4 linked regions of the Heliomicrobium gestii genome follow. The protein of the gene in region 2 interacts with the protein of the main gene of each other region in a pairwise test. Links are inferred from orthologs where the notes say so. Each region holds a gene or a part of one and is shown on either strand. Other genes may lie near its edges. The genes, in order: rplL, GTO89_RS11255, GTO89_RS13690 and GTO89_RS00600.

What was found.
Region 1: the proteins of GTO89_RS11255 (region 2) and rplL interact in binary tests that used the Escherichia coli proteins (3 or more experiments, as listed by UniProt). The link is inferred for Heliomicrobium gestii from one-to-one orthologs.
Region 3: the proteins of GTO89_RS11255 (region 2) and GTO89_RS13690 interact in binary tests that used the Escherichia coli proteins (3 or more experiments, as listed by UniProt). The link is inferred for Heliomicrobium gestii from one-to-one orthologs.
Region 4: the proteins of GTO89_RS11255 (region 2) and GTO89_RS00600 interact in binary tests that used the Escherichia coli proteins (3 or more experiments, as listed by UniProt). The link is inferred for Heliomicrobium gestii from one-to-one orthologs.

What each region holds. Positions count from the first base shown.
Region 1 is NZ_WXEX01000002.1:355,452-360,704, forward strand. What follows is about bases 1-2,809. They hold rplL (50S ribosomal protein L7/L12), read right to left. Parts: upstream 1,690-2,809; coding sequence 1,312-1,689; downstream 1-1,311. Other genes in these bases: rpoB (DNA-directed RNA polymerase subunit beta), read right to left, coding at 1-944; rplJ (50S ribosomal protein L10), read right to left, coding at 1,722-2,252; rplA (50S ribosomal protein L1), read right to left, coding at 2,514-2,809. In the rest of the region: more of rplA, read right to left, coding at 2,810-3,224; rplK (50S ribosomal protein L11), read right to left, coding at 3,280-3,708; transcription termination/antitermination protein NusG, read right to left, coding at 3,751-4,275; preprotein translocase subunit SecE, read right to left, coding at 4,278-4,595; rpmG (50S ribosomal protein L33), read right to left, coding at 4,695-4,844; RNA polymerase sporulation sigma factor SigH, read right to left, coding at 5,063-5,253. UniProt on the Escherichia coli protein: The binding site for several of the GTPase factors involved in protein synthesis (IF-2, EF-Tu, EF-G and RF3). Is thus essential for accurate translation.
Region 2 is NZ_WXEX01000009.1:25,507-32,252, reverse strand. The notes cover bases 755-5,056. They hold GTO89_RS11255 (DNA polymerase III subunit alpha), read right to left. Parts: upstream 4,726-5,056; coding sequence 955-4,725; downstream 755-954. Other genes in these bases: GTO89_RS11250 (MFS transporter), read right to left, coding at 4,997-5,056; mtrB (trp RNA-binding attenuation protein MtrB), read right to left, coding at 755-825. Outside these bases: accD (acetyl-CoA carboxylase, carboxyltransferase subunit beta), read right to left, coding at 1-257; GTO89_RS11265 (putative signal transducing protein), read right to left, coding at 365-565; more of mtrB, read right to left, coding at 592-754; more of GTO89_RS11250, read right to left, coding at 5,057-6,232; GTO89_RS11245 (MarR family transcriptional regulator), read right to left, coding at 6,390-6,746. UniProt on the Escherichia coli protein: DNA polymerase III is a complex, multichain enzyme responsible for most of the replicative synthesis in bacteria. This DNA polymerase also exhibits 3' to 5' exonuclease activity. The alpha chain is the DNA polymerase catalytic subunit.
Region 3 is NZ_WXEX01000012.1:115,228-120,630, forward strand. The notes cover bases 737-3,695. They hold GTO89_RS13690 (pyridoxal phosphate-dependent aminotransferase), read right to left. Parts: upstream 2,817-3,695; coding sequence 1,656-2,816; downstream 737-1,655. Other genes in these bases: GTO89_RS13675 (transketolase C-terminal domain-containing protein), read right to left, coding at 737-794; GTO89_RS13680 (4Fe-4S binding protein), read right to left, coding at 797-1,093; GTO89_RS13685 (2-oxoacid:acceptor oxidoreductase family protein), read right to left, coding at 1,090-1,659; GTO89_RS13695 (phenylacetate--CoA ligase family protein), read right to left, coding at 2,895-3,695. Also shown: more of GTO89_RS13675, read right to left, coding at 1-736; more of GTO89_RS13695, read right to left, coding at 3,696-4,208; GTO89_RS13700 (acetoacetate--CoA ligase), read right to left, coding at 4,433-5,403. UniProt on the Escherichia coli protein: Shows aminotransferase activity with methionine and histidine as substrates, and to a lesser extent also with phenylalanine.
Region 4 is NZ_WXEX01000001.1:126,748-131,908, forward strand. What follows is about bases 1,684-4,400. They hold GTO89_RS00600 (3'-5' exonuclease), read right to left. Parts: upstream 3,541-4,400; coding sequence 2,827-3,540; downstream 1,684-2,826. Other genes in these bases: GTO89_RS00595 (metallophosphoesterase), read right to left, coding at 1,684-2,680; GTO89_RS00605 (DUF294 nucleotidyltransferase-like domain-containing protein), read right to left, coding at 3,624-4,400. Outside these bases: GTO89_RS00585 (type III polyketide synthase), read right to left, coding at 1-736; more of GTO89_RS00595, read right to left, coding at 1,406-1,683; more of GTO89_RS00605, read right to left, coding at 4,401-5,161. UniProt on the Escherichia coli protein: DNA polymerase III is a complex, multichain enzyme responsible for most of the replicative synthesis in bacteria. The epsilon subunit contain the editing function and is a proofreading 3'-5' exonuclease.

The sequences.
Region 1 (5,253 bases), on a different replicon or contig from region 2:
TCGATATCGTCGGCCCGGCCTTCGCCCTGCATCAACTTGAGCAGTTCTCGCACAGCGGCGATGATATCGTCCCGGGTCAGATGGCGGATCTCACGCTCCACGCTGACGCCGAGGCGTTTGTTGATCTTATAGCGGCCCACCTTGGCCAGGTCGTAACGCTTCGGATCGAAAAAGAGGGTCTCCAGCAGACTCCGCGCACTGTCCACAGTGGGCGGCTCGCCGGGACGGAGGCGTTTATAGATCTCGACGAGCGCTTCTTCCGTATTCTCCGTGTTGTCCCGTTCCAGGGTGATCCGGATCCGCTCGTCACCGTCAAAGAGCTCATGGACCTGGGCATTGTTGGAGTAACCCAACGCCCGGATGAGCACTGTCGCCGGGAGTTTGCGGGTGCGGTCGATGCGCACGAAAACGTTGTCGTTGATATCGGTTTCAAATTCCAGCCAGGCGCCGCGATTGGGGATCATGGTGGCGCCGAAGAGTTTCTTGCCGCTTGGCGGGTCGATGGCTTCATTGTAATAGACGCCTGGCGAACGAACGAGTTGGCTGACGATGACCCGTTCAGCGCCGTTGATGATGAAGGTGCCTTTGTCCGTCATCAGCGGGAAGTCGCCCATAAAGACTTCCTGCTCCTTGACCTCGCCCGTTTCTTTGTTGATCAGGCGAACTTTGACGCGCAAAGGGGCCGCAAAGGTGACATCGCGTTCCTTGCATTCTTCCACGCTATACTTGGGGTCGCCAAGGGCATAGTCGATGAACTCCAGGATCAGGTTTCCGGTGAAGTCCTGAATGGGCGAGATATCGCGGAACATCTCGCGCAAGCCCTCTTCGAGAAACCAGCGATAGGAGTTCTGCTGGATTTCTATCAGATTGGGCATGTCCATGACTTCCTGGATGCGGGCAAAAGTCCATCGCTCGCGAGGCCCACATTGCACAGGATATACCATCCGATTCACCTCTTGTATCGTGATAGCAAAACAAAAGAAACACCAGTTCGAGGGTCTGTATTCACCTACCCTCTACCACCGGGTTTCTTTTCTACGGTTGCGGCAATAGACTCCCTCCTCGGCGAGTCCACCCTGGTTCCCCCTCATATCCGGGTATTCTACCCTGTCGACACCGAATTTATTCCCGGTAAAATGCACCCGCACAGGAGCAAAGGCACCAAAAACGAGCACGATCGCAAGATATAATATTAGCATAAGAGGTGCGAACTGTCAATCATTGCGGTTCCTTGCCAGAAAAAATTATGGATTGAAAAAAGCAGGACGGTAGGACCGCCCTGCTTTTTTTCTAGCTGTTCGCGAAGCAAAATTACTTAACTTCGACGGAAGCGCCGGCTTCTTCAAGTTTCTTCTTGACGGCTTCGGCTTCTTCTTTGGCGATTTTCTCTTTAACGGCTTTGGGAGCGCCGTCAACGAGGTCTTTCGCTTCTTTCAGGCCCAGGCCGGTGATTTCGCGGACGACTTTGATGACGTTGACTTTCTTGTCGCCAGCGGCTTTCAGGATGACGTCGAATTCAGTTTGCTCTTCAGCGGGAGCAGCAGCAGCGGCGGCCACGGGCATGGCGGCCATGGCGACGGGAGCGGCAGCGCTGACGCCGAATTCTTCTTCGAAGGCTTTGACCAGTTCGGCCAGTTCGAGAACGGTCAGGCCTTTGACCGCTTCGATGATTTCATTGATCTTGCTCATGGTATTGAATTCCTCCATTTAATAATTTAAGCTTAGGCGCTTTCCTTTTGCTTGCGCAGATCTTCCAGGACGTAGCCCAGTTTGCGGATGGGACCTTGCAGGACGTTGACCAGACCGACGAGGGGACCTTGAATGCCGGCCAGAACCTGAGCCAGCAGGACTTCGCGCGACGGCAGGTCGGCCAAGGCCTTGACGCCGTCGGCAGTGATGACCTTGCCTTCGACAACGCCGGCTTTGATGGCGAAGTTCTTGTTCTTGGTCGTCTTGGCGAATTCCGTCAACACCTTAGCGGGAGCGACGGGATCCTCAATGCCAAAGGCGATCGCAGTCGGACCTTCGAGGTAGGGGTCCAGGCCTTGGATGCCGAGTTCGTTGGCGACGATGCGGGTCAGGGTGTTTTTGCAGACCTTGAACTCCACGCCGGCCTTCCGGAACTGGTTCCGCAGGTCGGTGGCTTCCTTGACGGTCATGCCCCGGAAGTCAGCCAGCACGCAGGACTTGGCTTTGCCCATGGTTTCTCTGATTTCCGAGAGTTGTACAGCTTTTTGTTCTTTAGTGGCCATGCGGGTTGTTTCACCCCCTTTGCGGTGAGAAAGCGGAAAAGCCTCCGCTGCAGACAGCGGAGGCTTGGCAACAAAATTCTTCCCGATGAAAGACCCTCAAGGGGCGTTTCACTGGTTATCTTGACCAATCACCTCGGCAGGTGTTTTCACATTATGCCGCATCACTGCGGCGCCTGCTGTCTACAGCGAGTCTTTTCAATTTTCAATGTCAGTTGACTGTATCTATCCTAATCATCAGCTTTCCGGTTGTCAAGCCGAAAATTACTGTTGGACCTGAACGGCATGAGGCTTCAGCGGGTTGATGCGAACGCCAGGGCTCATCGTAGACGACAAGGTGATGCTCTTGATGTACTGGCCTTTGGCCGCCGCCGGCTTCGCCTTCAGCAGGGTGTCCAGCAGGGTCTGATAGTTCTCCAGCAGTTTCTGGGCATCGAAAGAAGCCTTGCCGATCGGGGCATGGATGATCCCCGTTTTGTCAACGCGGTATTCGATCTTACCAGCTTTGATCTCTTGGATCGCCCGGGCCACGTCAAAGGTGACGGTGCCAGTCTTCGGGTTGGGCATCAAGCCCTTGGGACCGAGCAAACGGCCCAGTTTACCGACGAGACCCATCACGTCGGGCGTGGCGACAGCCACGTCAAAGTCCAGCCAGCCGCCCTGGATCTTTTCGACGAGATCCTCAGCGCCAACGGCATCAGCGCCAGCAGCTTCCGCTTCTTTGGCCTTGTCGCCTTTGGCGAAAACGGCCACTTTCCGCGATTTGCCGGTGCCATGGGGCAGTACAACAGCGCCCCGAATCATCTGGTCAGCATGGCGGGGGTCGACGCCGAGCCGGAAGGCGGCTTCTACCGTCTCATCGAACTTGGCGGTTGCCATTTTTTTAACCATATCCATGGCCTCTTGGGCTTCCAGGACTTGATCCCGGTCGACCAGTTTGGCATGATCTTGATACTTTTTCCCGTGTTTCGGCATGTTTTATCCTCCTCGTGGTGTTGGCGGGCTCTTGCCCTCCCACTGGGTCAACGCGTTAGGCTTCGACGATCTCGATGCCCATGCTGCGGGCGGTGCCCTCGATCATGCGCATGGCCGACTCGACGCTTGCCGCGTTGAGATCTTTCATCTTCAGTTCGGCGATTTCCTGCACTTTCGCGCGAGGAACCTTGCCGACTTTTTTCTTGTTGGGCGTGCCGGAGGCCGTCTCGATACCGGCTGCTTTTTTCAGCAGTACGGCAGCAGGGGGCGTCTTGGTCACAAAGGTGAAGGAACGGTCTTCATATACCGTAATTTCCACCGGAATGATCAGGCCGGCTTGGGCCGCTGTAGCTTCGTTGTACTGCTTGCAAAAGGCCATGATGTTCACACCATGCTGACCCAGCGCAGGACCGACCGGGGGGGCGGGGTTCGCTTTACCGGCAGGGCATTGCAGTTTGACGACTGCGACTACTTTCTTTGCCATTGGTTGGTGCCACCTCCTTCTATTGGTCTGTCGGGTATCGGGTTATACTTTTTCTACTTGCGAAAAATCAAGCTCGACGGGCGTCTCTCTGCCAAACATAGAAACGAGCACCTTCAGCTTGCCTTTTTCCGGCTGAATGTCTTCGATGATGCCGATAAAGTCCTGGAACGGCCCTGATGTGACCCGAACATTCTGTTTGAGTTCATAGTCGTGACGCGTCCGCGCTTCGTCGAGGCCCATCGATTTCAGGATATGAGCCGCTTCGCCAGGCTGCAAGGGAATCGGTTTCGTCCCCGGACCGACAAAGCCGGTCACACCGGGCGTATTGCGAACCACATACCAGGAGTCGTCGGTCATGATCATCTCGACAAGGACATAGCCAGGGAAGACCTTGCGCTTGGTCACCTTGCGCTTGCCGTTTTTGATCTCGACTTCATCTTCCATGGGGACGAGGATCCGGAAGATCTTGTCCTCCATATTCATCGATTCGACACGGCGCTCCAGATTGGCTTTTACCTTGTTCTCATAGCCGGAGTAAGTATGAATCACGTACCACTGCTTATCCATGGTCACCTGATCAACTGCTTCAGCGCGAGGCTGAGCGCTTCATCGACGACGAAAATCAATGCCGACACGAAGACAACGGCAGTGAGGACGACACCGGTGTAGGTGATGACTTCTTGCCGGGTCGGCCAATGAACCTTCTTCATCTCACTAGCTACGCCGCGGGCGAAGTTCTGGGAGCGCTCCATTGTCGAAGAACGTGTAACAGCGGGTTTTTTCGCCGGCTCCCCTTTTTTGGCAGCATCCTTGACCGGGGTTGCTTTGGTCGTGTTTTCTGTTTTCTCGACCTTTTCAGGCTTATCCGTTGGTTTTATCTCGCCCACTGGAACTTCCCTTCCTCAAACACCGATTCGCCGCAAGCCATGGCGCACCCACGTCCGGCGGATTAGGGACAGCGACAGCACTTTTCCGTGAACGCAGACTTACTTGGTCTCTTTATGGACCGTTTGCGTCTTGCACCACTTGCAGTACTTCTTCAATTCGACACGATCGGGATCGTTCTTCTTGTTCTTGTTCGTCATGTAATTCCGGCGCTTGCACTCCGTGCAGGCCAGGGTAACACCGACACGCATTGCGACACCTCCCCCGTTGCATTGACAAAACCACCCGTACCGGGTGGTCCGAATTTGCCCATTACTCACATTACTTTAGCACAAGCAAAAACGGAAGTCAACAACATTCCCGGGCGGTTCCCGCAGTCTCCAGGCGTAGAAAAAGAGGGCATTCTCTAGGAGTATGCCCTCAAATAAATGGCTTTATCCGGTGAAAAATCCACCCTTTATCAGGTGGATCATTTCGTATCGTCGACGATCTCTTTGGTCAGAAAGCGAACTTCGCGACCTGGACAGCGGTCCCGCAAGGCGCCGGCCAACCGCTCTTCATCGCGGTTTTCCAGATACTTTTCCAGCTTGCGCTTGACCCGCTGCAAGGCGTTGTCGATGGACTTGACATGCCGCTTGAGGTCCACGGCGATCTCCTGAT
Region 2 (6,746 bases):
GAGATCGCCTCACCCATCGACGTCTCAATCTGACACTTCTGAATTTTTTGTGCATATCCAGGAAACTTGAGGGGATCCTTCGTTGCCAACTCCCGGTCCCACTCGATAAAGCTGTTCTCATCGACCAGCATGTTGATCCGTTCCTGCGCCGTCATCCGAAAGTGGTAACCGCACCGGCATACCTTCAGATTCTTCTCTAACTCTTTCGTCAACAGGATCTGCTGACACTGCTTGCATTTCACCCACAAGCCATCCATTTGTTTATCGCGCCCCTTATTCGAAAGTGGTTCCGCTGGTACGGTTACGCTGGGGAACTGCCCGCGGCGTGACAGCGTGGGTGGCGTGGGCCGAGGCTTGGCTATGGTCAACCGCCCAAGGCCCCGCTCAAAATCTCATGGGCTTCTTCAGCTTCTGATTCTGGCACGAGGATTTCTACGGAACCTGAATCGCCAAGATGAGGCACCCCAACAGGTCGCAACATGACGAGCAAACCTTCGTTGGTGAGTACATTCTTCAACATTTCGGCGGTTGTGCGGTTGGGTGCGATGTAAACGACGGTCCACATAGGGAATCACCTCTCTCTTGTCCCATTCAGATTCCGGCTTCGATTTCACCGTGCTTGGTAAAGATCGTCGCCCGGCCGCGGATCTTCATGGCCGATGTATGTTCCGTGAACTGGGCAACCATAACCTCGCCTTTGTCCAATTTCTCGGAATGGTGGAACCTCGTATCCTTGCCCCGTGTCAAGCCGATGATCGTTACGCCGTTCTCCAAAGCTTTGATGACAATGTACTCGCCACCGATGGACGTTTCCTTCTCCAGCATAAGAGCACAACCTTCCCTGAGATTATGTCAATTTCCGTGTTGTCGCACACATGGAAGACCCAGATCAGATTAAGGATAACACAATTTTTACCTTCGATGCAAATCATATCGAAGATCAATCGATCATTCCTATCCCTGGGCGACTTCCATTCGAATCCCGTCGAAATGCCGACCCAGCGCTGCCTGGAGGTCACCGGACAGGGTGACCCAAAGGTCAGGATTCAGGCGGAAGGCTTTTCGATCCGCTGTAAAAAAAAGTTGAACCGGCGATGGTCCTCCGTGGGCGCGGAGGATGGAAATGAGTCGTTCACGGGCTCCCTCGTCGGTCGAGGCGACCGGCAGCCAAAGCTGCAGCGTCGGCGCATCCGGTCGATGCGGTGGGTTTTGTGGGTTCGTGTTTGTTGGGTTCGTGTCTGCCGCCGCGTTAACCTTTCGCCCGACCGCTGCCCTCGCCGGATCGAAGGCCGCGCTGGTCTGCGCCGCCGTAACCGGATCGACAGACGCCGCCAGTTGGGCGGCGTCCACCACCAGGAGATTCTCACAAAAGATTTTTTTGTTTTCTTCCTCGTAGTGGATTTTTCCTTCTAAGATAACGACAGCATCGTCCTGAATTTTTTCGGCGCACCGTTCATAGGTGCGGGGAAAGACGAGGACATCGACGCCGCCGCTCCAATCTTCCAACGTAAAGTAGGCCATCAGTTGGCCTTTTTTGGTGGTCGTCCGCCGCAAGGCGTGGATCAACCCGCCCAGTTTCACCCGCTGCTGGTCATTGTCAGGTTGAATGCGGGCGATGGTCATGGAGATCTGCTTTTCCAGCCAGGGGCGCAGCTCCTCGAGGGGATGACCGCTGAAGTAGATGCCGAGCAGTTCTTTTTCCATGGCCAGGATTTCGCGGTGAGGAAAATCGGCAATCTCCGGCAGCGGAACAGCCGTCTCGGCGGCGGAACCACCGGGGATGCCCATGAATCCGCCGGTCCCATCGCTTCCTCCGGGTTCACCGGATCCGCCAAGACCGCCCATTCCCCCGAATCCCCCGCTCTCCCCCGCTTCCCCGCCAAGACCGCCGAAGTCAAAGAGGTTCATCTGGCCCGTGGCCAGGTCGCGCTGGCGACGGGCCGCCACGTCCATGCACTTATCGAGGGCCTGCAACAGGGGACGGCGTTTGCCCAGGGAGGAGAGCGCCCCCGCCTTGATCAGGCTTTCCAGGACGCGCCGGTTGGCCTGGCGGTTGTCGATACGGGTGCAGAAATCGTCGAGGGAGGTGAAAGGGCCGCCGGTTTCACGGGCCAGCAGGATCGAGTCGATGGCCCCGCGGCCCACATTTTTCACAGCGGCCAAGCCGAAGCGGATCTGGCGGCCGCCGCCAAGGGGGTCGACGACGACAGAAAAATCGATCTCTGAGGCGCTCACATCGGGCGGCAGGACGCGGATGCCCAGGCGCTGGGACTCATCGACATACTGGGCCACCTTATCGGACGAATCGGCGACACTCGTCAACAGGCCGGCCATGAACTCAACGGGGTAGTTGGCCTTCAAGTAGGCCGTCTGGTAGGCGATAAGGGCATAGGCCGCCGAATGACTTTTGTTAAAACCATAGCCGGCGAAAAACTCCATCAGGTCAAAGATGGCGCCGGCCGTCTGCTCGGGGATGTGGTGGGCGACAGCGCCCTCAATGAACTGCTGGCGCAGCCCGGCGATGACCTCGGGCTTTTTCTTGCCCATGGCGCGGCGCAACATGTCGGCTTCGCCGAGGGTGAAGCCGGCCAGTTCGCTGGCGATGCGCATGACCTGTTCCTGGTAGAGGATGACGCCGTAGGTGTCTTTCAGGATCGGTTCTAGGGCTGGGTGCAGGTACTCGACAGCGGTCTGGCCGTGCTTGCGGCGGATGAAGTCCTCCACCATGCCCGACTGGAGGGGGCCCGGCCGGTAGAGGGCCACCAGGGCGATGATGTCGTCAAAGCTGTTGGGCTTCAGTTCCCGCAGGATCGCCCGCAGGCCCGAGCTTTCCAACTGGAAGACGCCAAGGCTGTCGGCCCGGCTCAGGAGCTGATAGGCTTTCGGATCATCGAGGGGAAGGTCTTTGAGTTCGATCGCCAGGCCCCGCGAGCGGCGGATCTTGTTGATCACATCGCCGATCAGGGTCAGTGTCTTCAAACCGAGGAGATCCATTTTTAAAAGACCGATCTCTTCGACGGTATCCTTCGGAAACTGGGTGGTGACACCCTCTTCAGAGCCGCGCTGCACAGGCAGGTAATCGACGAGAGGCGACGGCGCGATGACGACGCCGGCGGCATGGGTCGAGGCGTGGCGAGGCATCCCCTCGATGGCGCGGGCCGTCTCGACAAGGTGGCCGATGCGCGAGTCCTGGCAGAGGGTCTGCAACTCGGGGCTGATCTCGACCGCCTTTTCGATGGTCATGCCCAGTTCGGCGGGGATGGCCTTGGCCACCTTGTCCACATCGGCCAGGGGCAGGTTGAGGACGCGGCCCACGTCGCGGACAGCTGCCCGGGCGGCCATCGTTCCGAAGGTGATGATCTGGGCGACCCGGTCAGAACCGTACTTGTGGACGACATAGTCGATGACCTCGCCGCGCCGGACGAAGTCGAAGTCGATGTCGATATCTGGCATGGAAACCCGCTCGGGATTCAAAAATCGCTCGAAAAGCAGGTTGTATTCGATGGGGTCGATGTCGGTGATGCCGAGCACATAGGCGACGAGGCTGCCCGCCGCCGACCCCCGGCCGGGGCCGACAAGGATGCCCTCGCGGCGGGAAAAGGCGCAGAAGTCTTGAACGATGAGGAAGTAGCCAGCAAAGCCCATCCGGCAGATGGTCTGGAGTTCAAAAGCGAGGCGGCGGCGGTAGTCGTCGCGGTGGGCGCAGCCGCGCCACTCCATCCCTGCTTTGCAGAGGTAGGTCAGGTACTGCTCCGCCGCTTCCCAGGGCACGCCCGGCCAGGGAGCGCTCCCGTGAGCGCGCCGCCACTGGGCGAATGCCGGTTCGTCCGGGATGGGATAGGCTGGCAGGTGGTGTTTGCCGAAGTCGAACTGGAGATCACAGGCCTCGGCGATGGCGAGGGTGTTCGTCAGCGCGCCAGGCACTTCACCGAAGAGGGCCGCCATCTCCCGGGCGCTTTTCAGGTAAAACTCGGCGCCGTCAAACTTCATCCGGTCCGTGTCCTGGAGGGTCTTGCCCATCTGGATGCACATGAGCACATCCTGGATGTAGGCGTCCTTGCGCTCCACATAGTGGACGTCGTTCGTCGCCACCAGGCCAAGGCCCAACTCGCCGGCGAGGCGGATCAGGCCGCGATTGGCCTGCTTCTGCTCAGGGATGTCGTGATCCTGCAGTTCGATGAAGTAATTCTCGCGACCGAAGGTGTCCCGATAGAAAGCGGCCCGCTCCCTCGCCTGCCGTTCCTGGCTGTTGAGGAGCAGCCGGGGGATCTCGCCGGCCAGGCAGGCGCTCATGGCGATGAGTCCTTTGCTGTGGCGGGCCAGACGGTCATGGTCGACGCGCGGTTTATAATAGAAGCCCTCCGTATGCGCTTGGGAGACGAGGGCCGTCAGGTTGCGGTAGCCCTCCAGGTCTTTGGCCAGCAGCACCAGGTGGTGCTGGTCGCTGTCCTTCTGGGGATCGCGGTCCACCATGGTCCGGGAGGCCACATAGACCTCACAGCCGATGATCGGCTTGACACCGCGGGCCTTGGCCTTTTTATAAAAATCGATGACGCCGTACATGACGCCATGGTCGGTGATGGCCAAGGCGGGCATGTCCAGTTCGGCGGCGCGATCGACCAGTTTGCCGATGCGGGCCGCCCCGTCAAGGAGGCTGTATTCGGTGTGGACGTGGAGGTGGACGAATTTGGAGTTGTTTGGCTTAGGGATATCGCTCGTTATCACGGGGCTTGACATCCTTTTCGTTATGGCTTTCTTATGAAATAAACGTGGAAACTTACGTTTATTTTAGCGGGGCTTCGAAGTTTTGTTAACTCGCATAATGAATAAATCCCATTTCGGCGCCACCAAGGTGCTTCGCCAAGGAGTATCTCGACATGAAGAGGGACAATGAGAGTGTATCACACACAAGGTGGAGATGTGTGTGCCGAATTTGCGCTTACCCCCTCTATAATTGCAAAAGAAGCCGATACCTGCCCATACAAAGCAGGTGGTTTTATGCATTTACATGCGTACCCTTATACAAAACGGGTATTGCCGCTGCTATCAGGATCATACCCATAAATGCGGGTGCGGCATGACCCAGTGATACATAGATTTGACCTCCAATGACCGGCCCAATCATTCTGGCTAAAGCCTGAATCGATTGGCTACCTCCTTGAATCCTTCCTTGTTCGCTAGAATCGACCGATTTGGAGAGCATCCCATTGAATGAAGGCCCGAAGATCGAATCGCCAAAACCAAATATAAACATTCCAGCGATAAAAAGAGGATAGAATGAGAACAAAGCCGATGCTGCAATCAGACTGTAGCCTATAATCTCCGATGCCATTCCAAGAATCGCTATCTCTTTATCACTACGCTTAATCAACAGCTTTGGCATGATGAAACCTTGTGAAATAATGTCTTGAAAACCTATAATTGAAAACATAAGTCCGATCAGCGCAGGTTGCCAATTGAAAGCGTCCATTGTAAATTGTGAAAAAACTGCCTGTAAAGACCCATTGGGGATCCAAAGTATGAACGCTGAGACAAGCAGCGTTTTTACGTTCTTCATGGAAAGCACCCTTGCAAGCTCTGTGAAGGGATTTAGTCTTACAAGAGTAATCTCTCTCTGTCTATTAGTCGTATCAAGGCTCTCAGGCATAAAAAAGAATCCATAACCAACATTCAATAACGTTATTGCTGCTCCAAAATACATGGGTACAGAATAACCAAACTTGGCAAGTAATCCGCCTAGCGTTGGCCCGATGACGGTGCCTACACCTACAACTGCGCTCATCCATCCAAAGTATTTGGTTCGCTGTTCTCTAGGAACGATGTCTGCAAAATATGCGAAGATCGTGCTTATGCTCCCGCCTGTGATCCCCTCGATGATGCGCCCGGCAAAGAGCACCCATAGCGCTCCTCCGACGCCAAAAACAAAGTACCCGATCGCAGAACCAAAAAGGCATCCCAAGAGCAATGGCCGACGGCCATACTTGTCGCTCAACGCTCCGAGTATGGGGGACGCAAAAAACACACAGACTGCATAAACAGAAGTCAGCAGCGTAACAACGATAGCTTGATCGTCCGGATTGCTTATATAAGGCTGCACGAGGAATGGGACGACAGGCGCTATGATACTGAAGCCTATTCCGCAAAGAAACACGGACATAAGACCGAACAGCAAGGCTTTTTTATCCACGGTTTGTTCTTTGTTCTGTACATGGTGTGATGGAGATTTGAACACTTCATTGCTCCCTTCAAGCGTTATGATTTTGATTCCCCGGAAACATTTTTATCGTATCGCACTTTTGTTTCCTCGTCAACAAAAAACGAGCAATAAAAATGCAGCCTGTCCTCCATCGAGTTTAGGCTGCCTGTGGTTTCAATCTCATTATTCATATTTATTCCGACTTCATATCTAGATCCAGTTTCTTTATCTCTGCATCCAAATGCCTACTATACTTTTCTACGAAACTAAGCATGCTGTCAAATTGTTCTTCAGTTACCTGTTCAAATACGGCTTTGTCCCGCTCCTGAAACTCTTTGTGCAGCCCCTCATGAACCTTGTAAGTTGCTTTCCCTTGCTCAGTAAGCCTAAAATAGATTTCTTTCTTGTTATCCGGCTTCTGGTAGCTTTCGATATAGCCTTTTTCTATGAGCTTCTTCGTAATTTTACTTATGGCGCTTCTCGTCATATAAAAGGACTCTGCTAGTTTTGTCACGTTGGCATCTACATGTCTTCCAATGTATTCGATACA
Region 3 (5,403 bases), on a different replicon or contig from region 2:
AACTCGGCGTCGTCACAGCGGTAGGCCTCCATCAGCCCGCCATAGGGGCGCCCAAAATGCTCGCCAAAGGATCGGTCGACCTGGTCGATGACACAGCGGGCCGCTTCGGCTCCCTGGTGCTGCTGGTACTTGAACGCCATATTATCAGCCGGCGTCGAACTAAAACCCATGTTCAGCGGTTTAGCGAGATCCATCTTGATCGCCGGCGCGAAGGATGGCAAAAAAGCGTCCACCGCCGCCTGCGAGGGAACCCGGATCGGCTCGTATGTATGGGTGACGGTGAAGCCGTCGAGATTCACCATCACCGGTGTCAGCACCTGTTCGTTTTCGGCGATGGCATAGGCCTGAAGGATCATGTCGAGGGCCTCCTGGGCATCCTCCACATAGACCTGGAGCCACCCCGAATCAAGCAGCGATAGAGAATCGCGGTGATCGCCGTAGATGCTCCAGGGCAGGGCGACCGACCGGTTGGCGTTCATCATCACGATGGGAAAGCGTCCGCCACTGGCGTAATGGAGACACTCCGCCATGTACAGAAGGCCCTGTGACGAGGTGGCCGTAAAGGTGCGGCTGCCGAAGGCGCTGGCGCCCATGGCCGCCGACAAGGCCGAGTGTTCCGACTCGACGAGGATAAACTGGGCCTGCAGCGTCCCTTCCCCCACCATTTCAGACAGGCGTTCCATCGCCACGGTCTGCGGGGTGATGGGATAGGCCGTGATCACCTGAGGACAGGCAAGACGGGCGCCGATCGCGACGGCTTCATTGCCAGAGACAAACTGTTTAACTTGCGCCATCATCACTCATCCCTGCCCATCTGGATCGCTTGGAGCGGACACTCGCTGGCGCAAATTCCACAGCCTTTGCAAAAGTCTTTATCCAATCGAACCGCCTTTTCTGACCGGTAAAGGGCGCCTTCGGGACAGGCCAGGTAACAGCGCAGGCAATTCACGCATCGGGCCCCGTTAATTTCAGGTGTTTCCAGGCGCCAGCCGGCGGCGTTGTCAACGAGATGGCCGGCTTGAAAATGGGGACCGCAGGGATAGTCACGGATATGCACAGGTCGAGGAAAAGGCCGGATGTGCGGTCTCCTCATGGTCTCACCTTCTTGCAGGCCATGGTCAAGGCGTTGACGTTCCCGGCGACTTGGGCCGGCTTCATCTCATGGCGGATCCCCTGGATCGCCGCCTCAAGGGAGATGATCCCCGAGAGACCCACCAAGGCCCCCAGCATGGCTGTATTGACGATCGGCTTTCCGATCCAGTTGCGGGCGATAGCCAATGCATTGATAGCGCTCGCTTTCCGATTGGCGCGCCTATACTCGTCAGGGGCGTCGGCGGAGGCCTTCTCGAACCACTGTGTCGGATCGGTGGCATTGACCAGCACCGTTCCGCCGGGCTTCAGATCCTGCCACAATTGGGGCTTCCACAAGGTTTCATCGAGCACCACCAGGTAATCACAACGGGTGACTTCACTGCGGTCTGTGATTTTTTGATCAGCGATCCGGGTGAAGGCCGAGACAGGAGCCCCTCGCCGTTCCGGTCCGAAAGAGGGAAAGGCCTGGGCATATTTGTTCTCAAACAGCGCCGCCGAGAGGCCGAGCAGCCGAGCCGCCGTAAAGGCCCCTTGCCCGCCTCGGCCCAACCATCGAACTTCAATCATCGGCCACACTCCCTTAGACGGAGCAAACGGCGACCGGCTTCTTCCAGCGTTTCCTTCCGTTTGGCGAAATGAAAGCGGATCCACTGTTGAACGGGTTCTCGGAAGAAACTCGATCCCGGCACAGCGGCCACCCCGATTTCCCTGGCCAGCCACTGACAAAAGGTCTCATCGTCGGCGTGGCCAAAGGGGGAAATATCGACCATGACGTAATAGGCTCCCTGTGGCGCCGTGTAGGTCAACCCTGTCTGGTCAAGATAGGACAGGAAGGTGTCACGTTTTTCCCGGTACCCCTCCAGCAGTTGCCGGTAATATTCCTGGGGAAAACCCAGCGCCGTAACCGCCGCTTCCTGAAGGGGCGCCGCCGCGCCGACGGTCAGAAAATCATGGATCTTCCGCGCGCCGTCAATCAGATGAGGCGGCGCGATGACATAGCCAAGACGCCAGCCGGTAATGGCGTAGGTTTTCGACAGGGAACTGCAGGAAAGGGTGCGCTCGAACATCCCCGGCAATGCGGCGAAGTAGGAGTGTTCATGGGGCTCATAGACGATGTGTTCATAGACCTCGTCGGTGATCACGTAGGTGTCAAACTCATCGGCCAAGCGGGCGATCACCTCCAGTTCCTCCCGGTGAAACACTTTGCCGCTGGGGTTAGCGGGGTTGCACAGAATCAGCGCTTTCGGTTTCTGGGCAAAGGCGCGGCGCAGTTCCGCTTCATCGAAATGGTACTCCGGCGGGCGGAGGGGAACGTAAATGGGATCGGCGCCTGTGAGGATGGTGTCGGCCACGTAGTTCTCATAGAAGGGGGAAAAGACGATCACCTTGTCCCTCGGGTCGCAGACGGTCATCATGGCCACCATCATGGCTTCGGTGCTGCCGCAGGTGACGACGATGTTCTTTTCCGGATCGATCGGGATGTTCATGAAGTGAGACTGCTTTTTGGCTAAGGCCTCGCGAAAATTGGGCGCTCCCCAGGTGACGGCATACTGGTGGGGTCCTTCATAGGTCACCCGCTCCAAGGCTTGCAATAATGCTTGCGGCGGGTCAAAATCGGGAAAGCCCTGGGACAGGTTGATCGCGCCGTGGGCTTGAGCCACCCTTGTCATCCGCCGGATCACCGATTCGCCAAAAAACTGAAGTCGATTGCTCGGTTGCGGCATCGCAGGATTTCCTTTCTACGGAGTTTTCTTAACCGGTTGTTCATTGTAGCGATTTGACTCACGGCGATTGACCTACCGTTATTCGTTGCGCAAGTCGACAACCCGCTTCGCTTTGTGGGTCGACCGGGGCAAGCTGTTAGGCGGAAGCACATCGATTTGCGCCGGGCGAACGCCCAGGCGGCTTTTGATCCCGTGACTCAGTCTGTCGGCCAACACCCCCACCGGCGCCTGCGGCGATCGGCTTTCCACCTCTAAACGGAACTTGGATAGATGGTTCTCCCTGTATAGGGTGATGCGATACTCCCCATTGAGTTCACTCAAGTTGCGCACAGCATACTCGATGTCACTGGGGAAGATGTTGACCCCGGAAACGATGAACATGTCGTCGATCCGCCCGAGAATTCGGATCCGACTATGGGTGCGCCCGCAGGCGCAGGGCTCCGACAGCCGCGTCACGATATCGCCGGTGCGGAAGCGGATCATGGGACGAGCCCGTTTGCGCAGCGTCGTCAACACCATCTCACCAGCTTCTCCCGGCGGAACGGGCTGCTGGGTCTGCGGATCGAGCACCTCCAGTAGGATTTGGTCTTCCACCAGATGCAGCCCATCGCGGGCCTCGCACATGCCCGCACAGGCGCCGTAAATATCGGATATGCCGTAAAAATCATAGATCTCAGCGTCCCACAGTTCTTCGATGGCTCGCCGGGTAGCCGGAATGGAGCCACCCGGCTCTCCAGCTACGATGATCCGGCGGATGCTCAAATCCTTGGCAGGATCCAACCCGTGCTTTTTCGCCGTCTCACCCAAATACCAGGCGTAGGACGGTGTGGTCCAGGTTACTGTCGGTTGCAATTCTTTCATGATATGTAACAACCGTTCCGAGGGAATGGCGCCCGCCCAGATGCATAGGGCGCCTAACTTTTGGGCGCCGATCACGTCCGGTCCACCCACAAAAAGGGTGAAGTTCAAGGCATGGACGTAGCGATCGCGCGGACGTATCCCCGCCGCCCAGAACAAGCGCGCCTGGGCCTCCTGAAAGTCGTCGAAGTCCTCAGCGGTGAAGGGACTCAAGGTGGCCATCCCCGTGGAACCGCTCGACGCGGAGACATATACCACCTCTTCTTCCGGCACAGCCAGCATATCGCCAAGAAGAGGCGCCTTGGCCTGACGTTCACGCTCCACCTGCTTATTGGTAAAGGGAAAGCGCTGCAAATCCTCCAGGGTTTTGAGTTGAGAGGGCAGGACTCCCGCCTTGTCAAAGGCTTCCCGGTAGTACGGGGATTTGACGTAGGCCCACTCTAGGTGCTGACGTAGCTGCCGCAATTGAACCATTTCCAACTCGTTGCGAGATAAGGTCTCGATCGACTTATCCCAGTACCGTCTCTCACTCAAAAAAATCCCACATCCTTCTTCGTTTGTTTTGAAAAAGAAAAAGACCCGTCGCAGTTCTCTCTTCCCCCAAAAAGGGGCGGAGAAACACGACAGGCCTTCAGTCTTTCTGATCAGCCAACGGCTATTTATACACCGGATTAATTCACACTATTTCGGTGTGTGTTTGTGTATATCGAATTGTAGATCCTCAATAAATCTTTGTCAATACTCCCAGTCGTATTTTCTTACTCCGCTCCTTCGTCCGCTCGCGAAAGCAACTCCCGGTAGGGTCTATAGCAAGCCAGCACCGCCGGATCGGCCAGCACGTCAGCGTTGGCCGGCGGTTGACCGCGCAGCAGGTTTCGCACGGCCAGTTCCACCTTTTTGCCGTTGATGGTATAGGGGATCTGGGGGATCTGAAAAATCCGATAGGGGACGTGACGGGGGCTCCCCTCCCGGCGCAAGGCTTCACTGATCGTTTTCCTCATCCCATCGGTCAGCGGGACGTCCGCCTCCGTTTTCACAAAGAGGATGATGCGCTCATCGTTGTTCCAGTGATGTCCGACAGCGAGCGCATCGGCGATACCAGGCAGCTTTTCCACGATGCGATAGATCTCCGCCGTGCCGATGCGCACACCGCCGGGATTCAAGGTGGCGTCTGAGCGCCCGAAGATGATGACGCTATCCCTCTCGGTGATCTCTAGATAGTCGCCATGGCGCCAGACATTTGGGTAGATGTTGAAATAGGCGGCCTGAAACCTCTGTCCATCGGGATCGTTCCAGAATCCAACGGGCATGGAGGGAAAGGGGGATCGACAGACCAACTCCCCTTTTTCCCTGTAGACCGCCTTGCCCTCCGGGCTGTAAGCGGCCATATCCATCCCAAGTCCGATGCACTGGATCTCGCCGGCGTAGACGGACAAGGTGGGATTCCCGAGGGCGAAGCAAGAAATGATGTCGGTCCCACCCGAGATGGAGGACAGGCAGATATCTGTGCCGACGTTCCGGTAGACATAATGAAAGCTGTCCGGGGAAAGGGGGGAACCTGTTGATAAGATGGTTTTCAGCCGTTGCAACGAAAAGGTTTGCCGCGGCGACAAGCCTTCTCCTTCGATCGCAGCGATGTATTTGGCGCTGACACCCAGAATGGAGACGCCCTCTTCATCGGCGATCTGCCAGAGATGATCGGGACGACGGTGAAAGGGCGAGCCGTCAT
Region 4 (5,161 bases), on a different replicon or contig from region 2:
GCGAGAAGATGACCTTCAGCCCCTCGTCCTGCACCTCCCAGCCCATGATGTCGAGTGTCTCGGGCCAGCGGGTGGTTTGGGCGGCGATGACCTCGGGGGAAAGAGCGGGCGCTCGCTGATTCGTTCCAGCCTCATCCTCAATCACCAGGGCCGCCGCCGCTCCATCGGCGAAGAGAGAGGTGGCGATCAGGTTGCCTTTCGACCGATCGCCCCAGAGGAAGGTGAGGCCGCACAACTCCAAGGCAAGCAGCAATACCGGGCGGTCAGGGCGGGCTGCGGCCATTTCAACTGCCCGAGCGACCCCTGCGGCCCCGCCGGCGCAGCCTAAGCCCCATAGGGGGAGCCGGCGCAGGGAGGGCTTCATTCCTAAGCGGTTGGCGATCCGCACATCGATGGTCGGGGTGGCGATGCCCGTGGAGGAAACGAAGAGAAAGCCGTCCACTTCATCCGGTGATAGCCCCGCTTTTTCCAGGCAGCCCGTGACGGCGCGGACGCCCAAGTCGACGGCGTTTTCCACGTAGAGGCGATTTTTTTCGGCGAAGCTGTGGTCTTCTCGAAACCACTCCATGGGGACGCAGAAGTGGCGCTTGTCGATCTGGGCGTTCTCAAAGATCGGCAACAGGCGCTCGAGATCGCGGAAGGATCCGGCGAACATCTGCTCCACGACTTGCCGGATGTCTTTTTGGCGAAAAATATGATCGGGAACAGCGGAAGCGACGGCGGCGATTCTCGGCATGGGGCGATCCCTCCTTGAAAAAGGCGATGCTAGTGTTGCCGCGCTGTCGCCGGAAAAGTCGCATTCAGGGCAAAAAAATAAACGACCGGAGGTGTAGACCTCTGGTCGTTTTAGAAAAAAGAGTATGGCTGTAATCGAGATTCTGTCCCCGGCTTGCGCCGATGGATAGTCATTTGTCTAAGGAAGTTGCTCCTGACGGCCTGGCTTCCTTCCCGCCGCAGCGGGTGCCCCTACCCGCGGCTTGCGCCGCCTATTTGGGTTGCACGCTGGTGGAGTTTACCCTTGCACTTCCCCGTCGCCGGGGAACATCGTTTCTGTGGCACTTTACAGCGACTCGCCTCTCCGGAGAGATGCTTTTGCCGTCGTCAGGTCGCCCTGCCCTGGCTTGCGCCAGGCACCATACTCCGCGACCGCCGAAGCGGCCGTGGGCGTGTCTCGAATTTCCTCGATCCCTGCAAAGCAGAAACCGCAACTATCCACCATACTCTTTTTCGCTCTTTTGTTGGCGTCTCTTGAGGACGCTTGACTAGTATAGGCGATCCCGCCTGAAAAGACAAGAGGGGATAATTGGAATCGGGGACGCTGGATCTATTTATGAGGTTTTGGCGATTGGGTTCACTCGAACGGTTCAATGGTATGGTTGAGTCGATCGGCTCCAGTCGATCGGCTCTAGGCGCTCCGCAGCACAAAGGTGACGATTTCCGATGGACAACCCAACCGGAAGGGCAACCAATGGCCGAGGCCGCTGTTGACGAAGAGCTTCTGTTCCTCGTCGCCATACCAGCCGCGCATGTACTCCATGGCGAAGGGGAAGAGGGAGCGATCGCCGATGCCGACTTGTCCGCCATGGGTGTGGCCGGCCAGTGAGAGGGCGATCCCCCTCTGCCGGGCTGCGTTGAACCCGTCAGGGTGGTGGGTGAGCAGGATCTTCGGCAGGTCTGCCGGCGCTCCTGCCAGCGCCTTGTCGAGCAGGCGCTCTGTCACCATCGCCCGGTTTTCATCGTCGCGGCGTGTGAAGGGATAATCGATGCCGAGCAAGCAGAGGGACTTCTCCACTGTTTGAAAGCTGTTGTCCAGGTGATGGATCGTGCTTTTCCGGAAGGCGCTGACCACTTTGTCGAGGTCCCGGTAGTGTTCGTGGTTGCCCAGGCTGTAGTAACTGCCGAAGGTGGTGGAGACCTGTTCTGTCCGCCTGATCGCGTCGTCGAGCATGGTGACATCATCGACATAATCGCCGGTGATGGCGAAAATGTCCGGTTTTTGTTTCTGAATGAGTTCGAGGGCGTCATCGAGGCGGCTGATGGGGAAGAAGGTGCCCAGGTGGACGTCGGAGACCTGCACGAGTCGGAGTCCGTCCAGGTGTTTGGGAAGACCTGGGATAGCAACCGGGTAGGTCCGGGTGATCACGCGATTGTCGCCGACGAGCACACCGTCAGCGGCGACGGTGAGGGCGACAAAAGGGACGGCGGTGATGGCCCCTTGCAACAGATGCCGTCGTGTGACTTTTTCCGGCAGATGGATATGTGAGGCGGCTTCCTTGTCTCCCCCCTGACGAGTTTTTTCGGAAGGGTCAGGCCCCGGCGCAAAGGGCATCTCCTTTGTTTGCGGCGCTCGTTGTCCCTCGGCATCCAAGGAACGCTGGACACGGTGAAGCAAGAAAACGATCGGAACCGCCAGAAGGAAGATGATCTGGCCGATGTTCCAGGCGAGGGCGGGGTAATAGGCGATGCGCAGCCACGCTTCCTGGGTCTGATAGCCCGTCACCACGCTGTAGAGGGGCGGCAGGGCCGACAGGATGGCGATGGTCACAAAGGCGGTTCGCCGGCGTCCCGGCCGGAAAAAGGGCATCCAGCGGACGAGGGCCATATAGGAGAGGTAGTTGATCAGGAGAAAAAAGACGATCGGCATGAGGCGCATGATGGAAAACAGCGGAGATGATGGCAACAGGGATCCTCCTTCCGCTGGAGTAAGCATTTGATAGATTGGAACGGTGGTGCGATTCTTCTATAATACCGCTTGCGTCCCTGGAATACAAATTCCGCTTTGGCCCATGAATGACATCCACGAGATAAGAAAGGGACAAGGCGCGCCTAGAGGTGCTGCTGCGCTAAAATCCGCTGCAATTCGCCAAGGGTGCTCACCGGCCGGAGTGTCTGCAACCGCGCCAACATCGCGGCAAACAGATCGGCGGTCATCTGCGCGTCGCCAAGGGCGCTGTGACGACGGCGCGGCGCGATCCTCCAGTCAGGCACGAGGGCATCGAGGCTGTGGTCGGTCCGAAAAGGTTCAATGACGCGCGACAGGGTGATCGTATCGATGACGGGATGATACAACCTCGTCCGAAGCGGTTTTAGGTACTTATCCAGAAAGCCCACATCAAAGGCGATCCCATGGGCCACGAGGACGGCGCCGTCGATAAAATCCAAAAAGTCGTCGAGCACCGGGTAGATGGTCGGCTGGGCGCAGACCATCTCGTCGTCGATGCCGGTGATCTCCCGCGCCAGCGCGGGGATGGGACGATGGGGGTTAACGAGCCGGTCGAAGCTGGGGCAGCGATCACCTCCGGCGTCGAGTCCCAGGGCGACGGCGCCGAGGGCGATCACATCATCATCAGGGACACTCAGTCCAGTCGTCTCCGTGTCAAAGACGACAAAGGGGATCTCCCGGAGCAGGTGAAAAGGACCGTGCCGCCCCCGGTTGCGCCGGCACTTTTCCAGCAGACGGGCCGACAGCTCCGATTCGGGCATCCTGCCGGGAAATCCGCTTCGTTCCAGACCGAAGAGACTGCGAAAGGTTTCAAGCAAGGACAACCACCTCCACTGGATCGAGACGAAAAAGGTGCCGCCGCGGAAATTTCTCTGAAAAAACCTTCGACGATAAAGAGCGGCTATAAAAAACCTTCGACGCGGAAGGCGGAGCCGGTCAGGCTCTGCAGGCGGATGATGCCTTGAATCGCCTCTTTCAGCGCCGCCTGTTCCCGTTTGGACAGCCGGTAGGGGTGGATGTAGTTGTCGGGCTTACTTCCCTCATGAGCCTTGCGCAGATTTTCCTGGATGCGCATCGCCGTCAGGGTCTGATAGCTAAAGCAAAACTGCTCCGCGTCATTGTCGTGAAAGACGCCCTTTTCGGAGAGACGGCGAATCCGGGCGAGCGTATTCGTCTCCTCGACGCCCTCGCGCAGGGCAAAGATGCGGACACAGTCGATGAGGTGCACCAGGAGGCTGCGCTTCAGATCGATCTCGTCTTTATGGTCGCCGCTTTTTTCCGTGACAAAGGGTTTAAAAAACCCAAGGCTCACATGGTGGCGCAGGTCGTCTTTGGCCAAGTGATGAAGTCCGACGGGGAAGCGCAGGTAGGTCTGGTGGACGGCGTCGCGCAATCGGGACGCCAGCGTCAAATCGCCGTAGAGGCCGCGAAAGTCAAGAAAGATGGTCAACTGGCGCACATGCTCGGGCACCGATTCCTCCACCCAGCCGCTGAGGCGGTGCATCCACTCGCTGGAGGAGTGGCACCAGCGAGGGTTGCCGGCCATGACCTGGCCGGGACAACGGGCAAAACCGCAGGCCTCCAGGCCCTTGACCACCAGTTCGCCCAGGTCAAGAAAAAAAGCGCGCACCCTTTCTAGCTGTTCTTCCGGCACATCGGCGAAGACGATGGCATGATCCTGATCGGTGCGCAGGGTCTGCTCGCGCCGTCCGGCCGATCCCATCGTGAGCCAGCAGAAGGAGGCGGGCGGGTTCAACCGGCCTTTGGCGAGCCCGTCGAGGGCCAGTTCAAGAATCCGCGCTGTCAGCCGGTCATAGAGCACGGTGATGACTTCGGCGATTTCGTTCGGCTGAGCCTGCTCCGCCACCATGGCCGTGAGCAGCCGGTCGATGACGGTGGCCCTCGCCGCCAGGTCATCGATGGTGCGGCAGTGTTCGATGCCGTCTACGATGGACAGGGCGCCGGCGTCGCGGTTGCGAACCAGATCGGTCAGGGCGACAATGCCGAGGAGACGGCCCTTGTCGACAACGCCTACATAGCGGGCACTCTCCCGGATCATGGTCAGCAAAACCTGATAATAACAGGATTCGGGCGGCAGGGTGATAAATTGGCTGTTCATCACCGCCTTTAAAGATGGGAAAGCGAGGGGAGCTTCCAGGGACGAGGGCGCCGCCAACACCTGGTAGACCAGATCCCGCTCGGTGATGATGCCCACAGGCTGATCGCCCTCCGTGACGACGAGGGAACCGACCCGCTTGTCGGCCATCAACTGTGCCGCTTTTGTCACCGGTTCGCCGGCGGCGATGGTAAGCACCGGCGATGTCATCATATCGACGGCGCGCTTGCGAAAGGGACGCCCGTCCATGCCGGGCGCCTCACCGGAGTGCTCGGCGACGATCTCATCGATCATAGACCGGAAGCGGGCGGCAAAAAGACGGG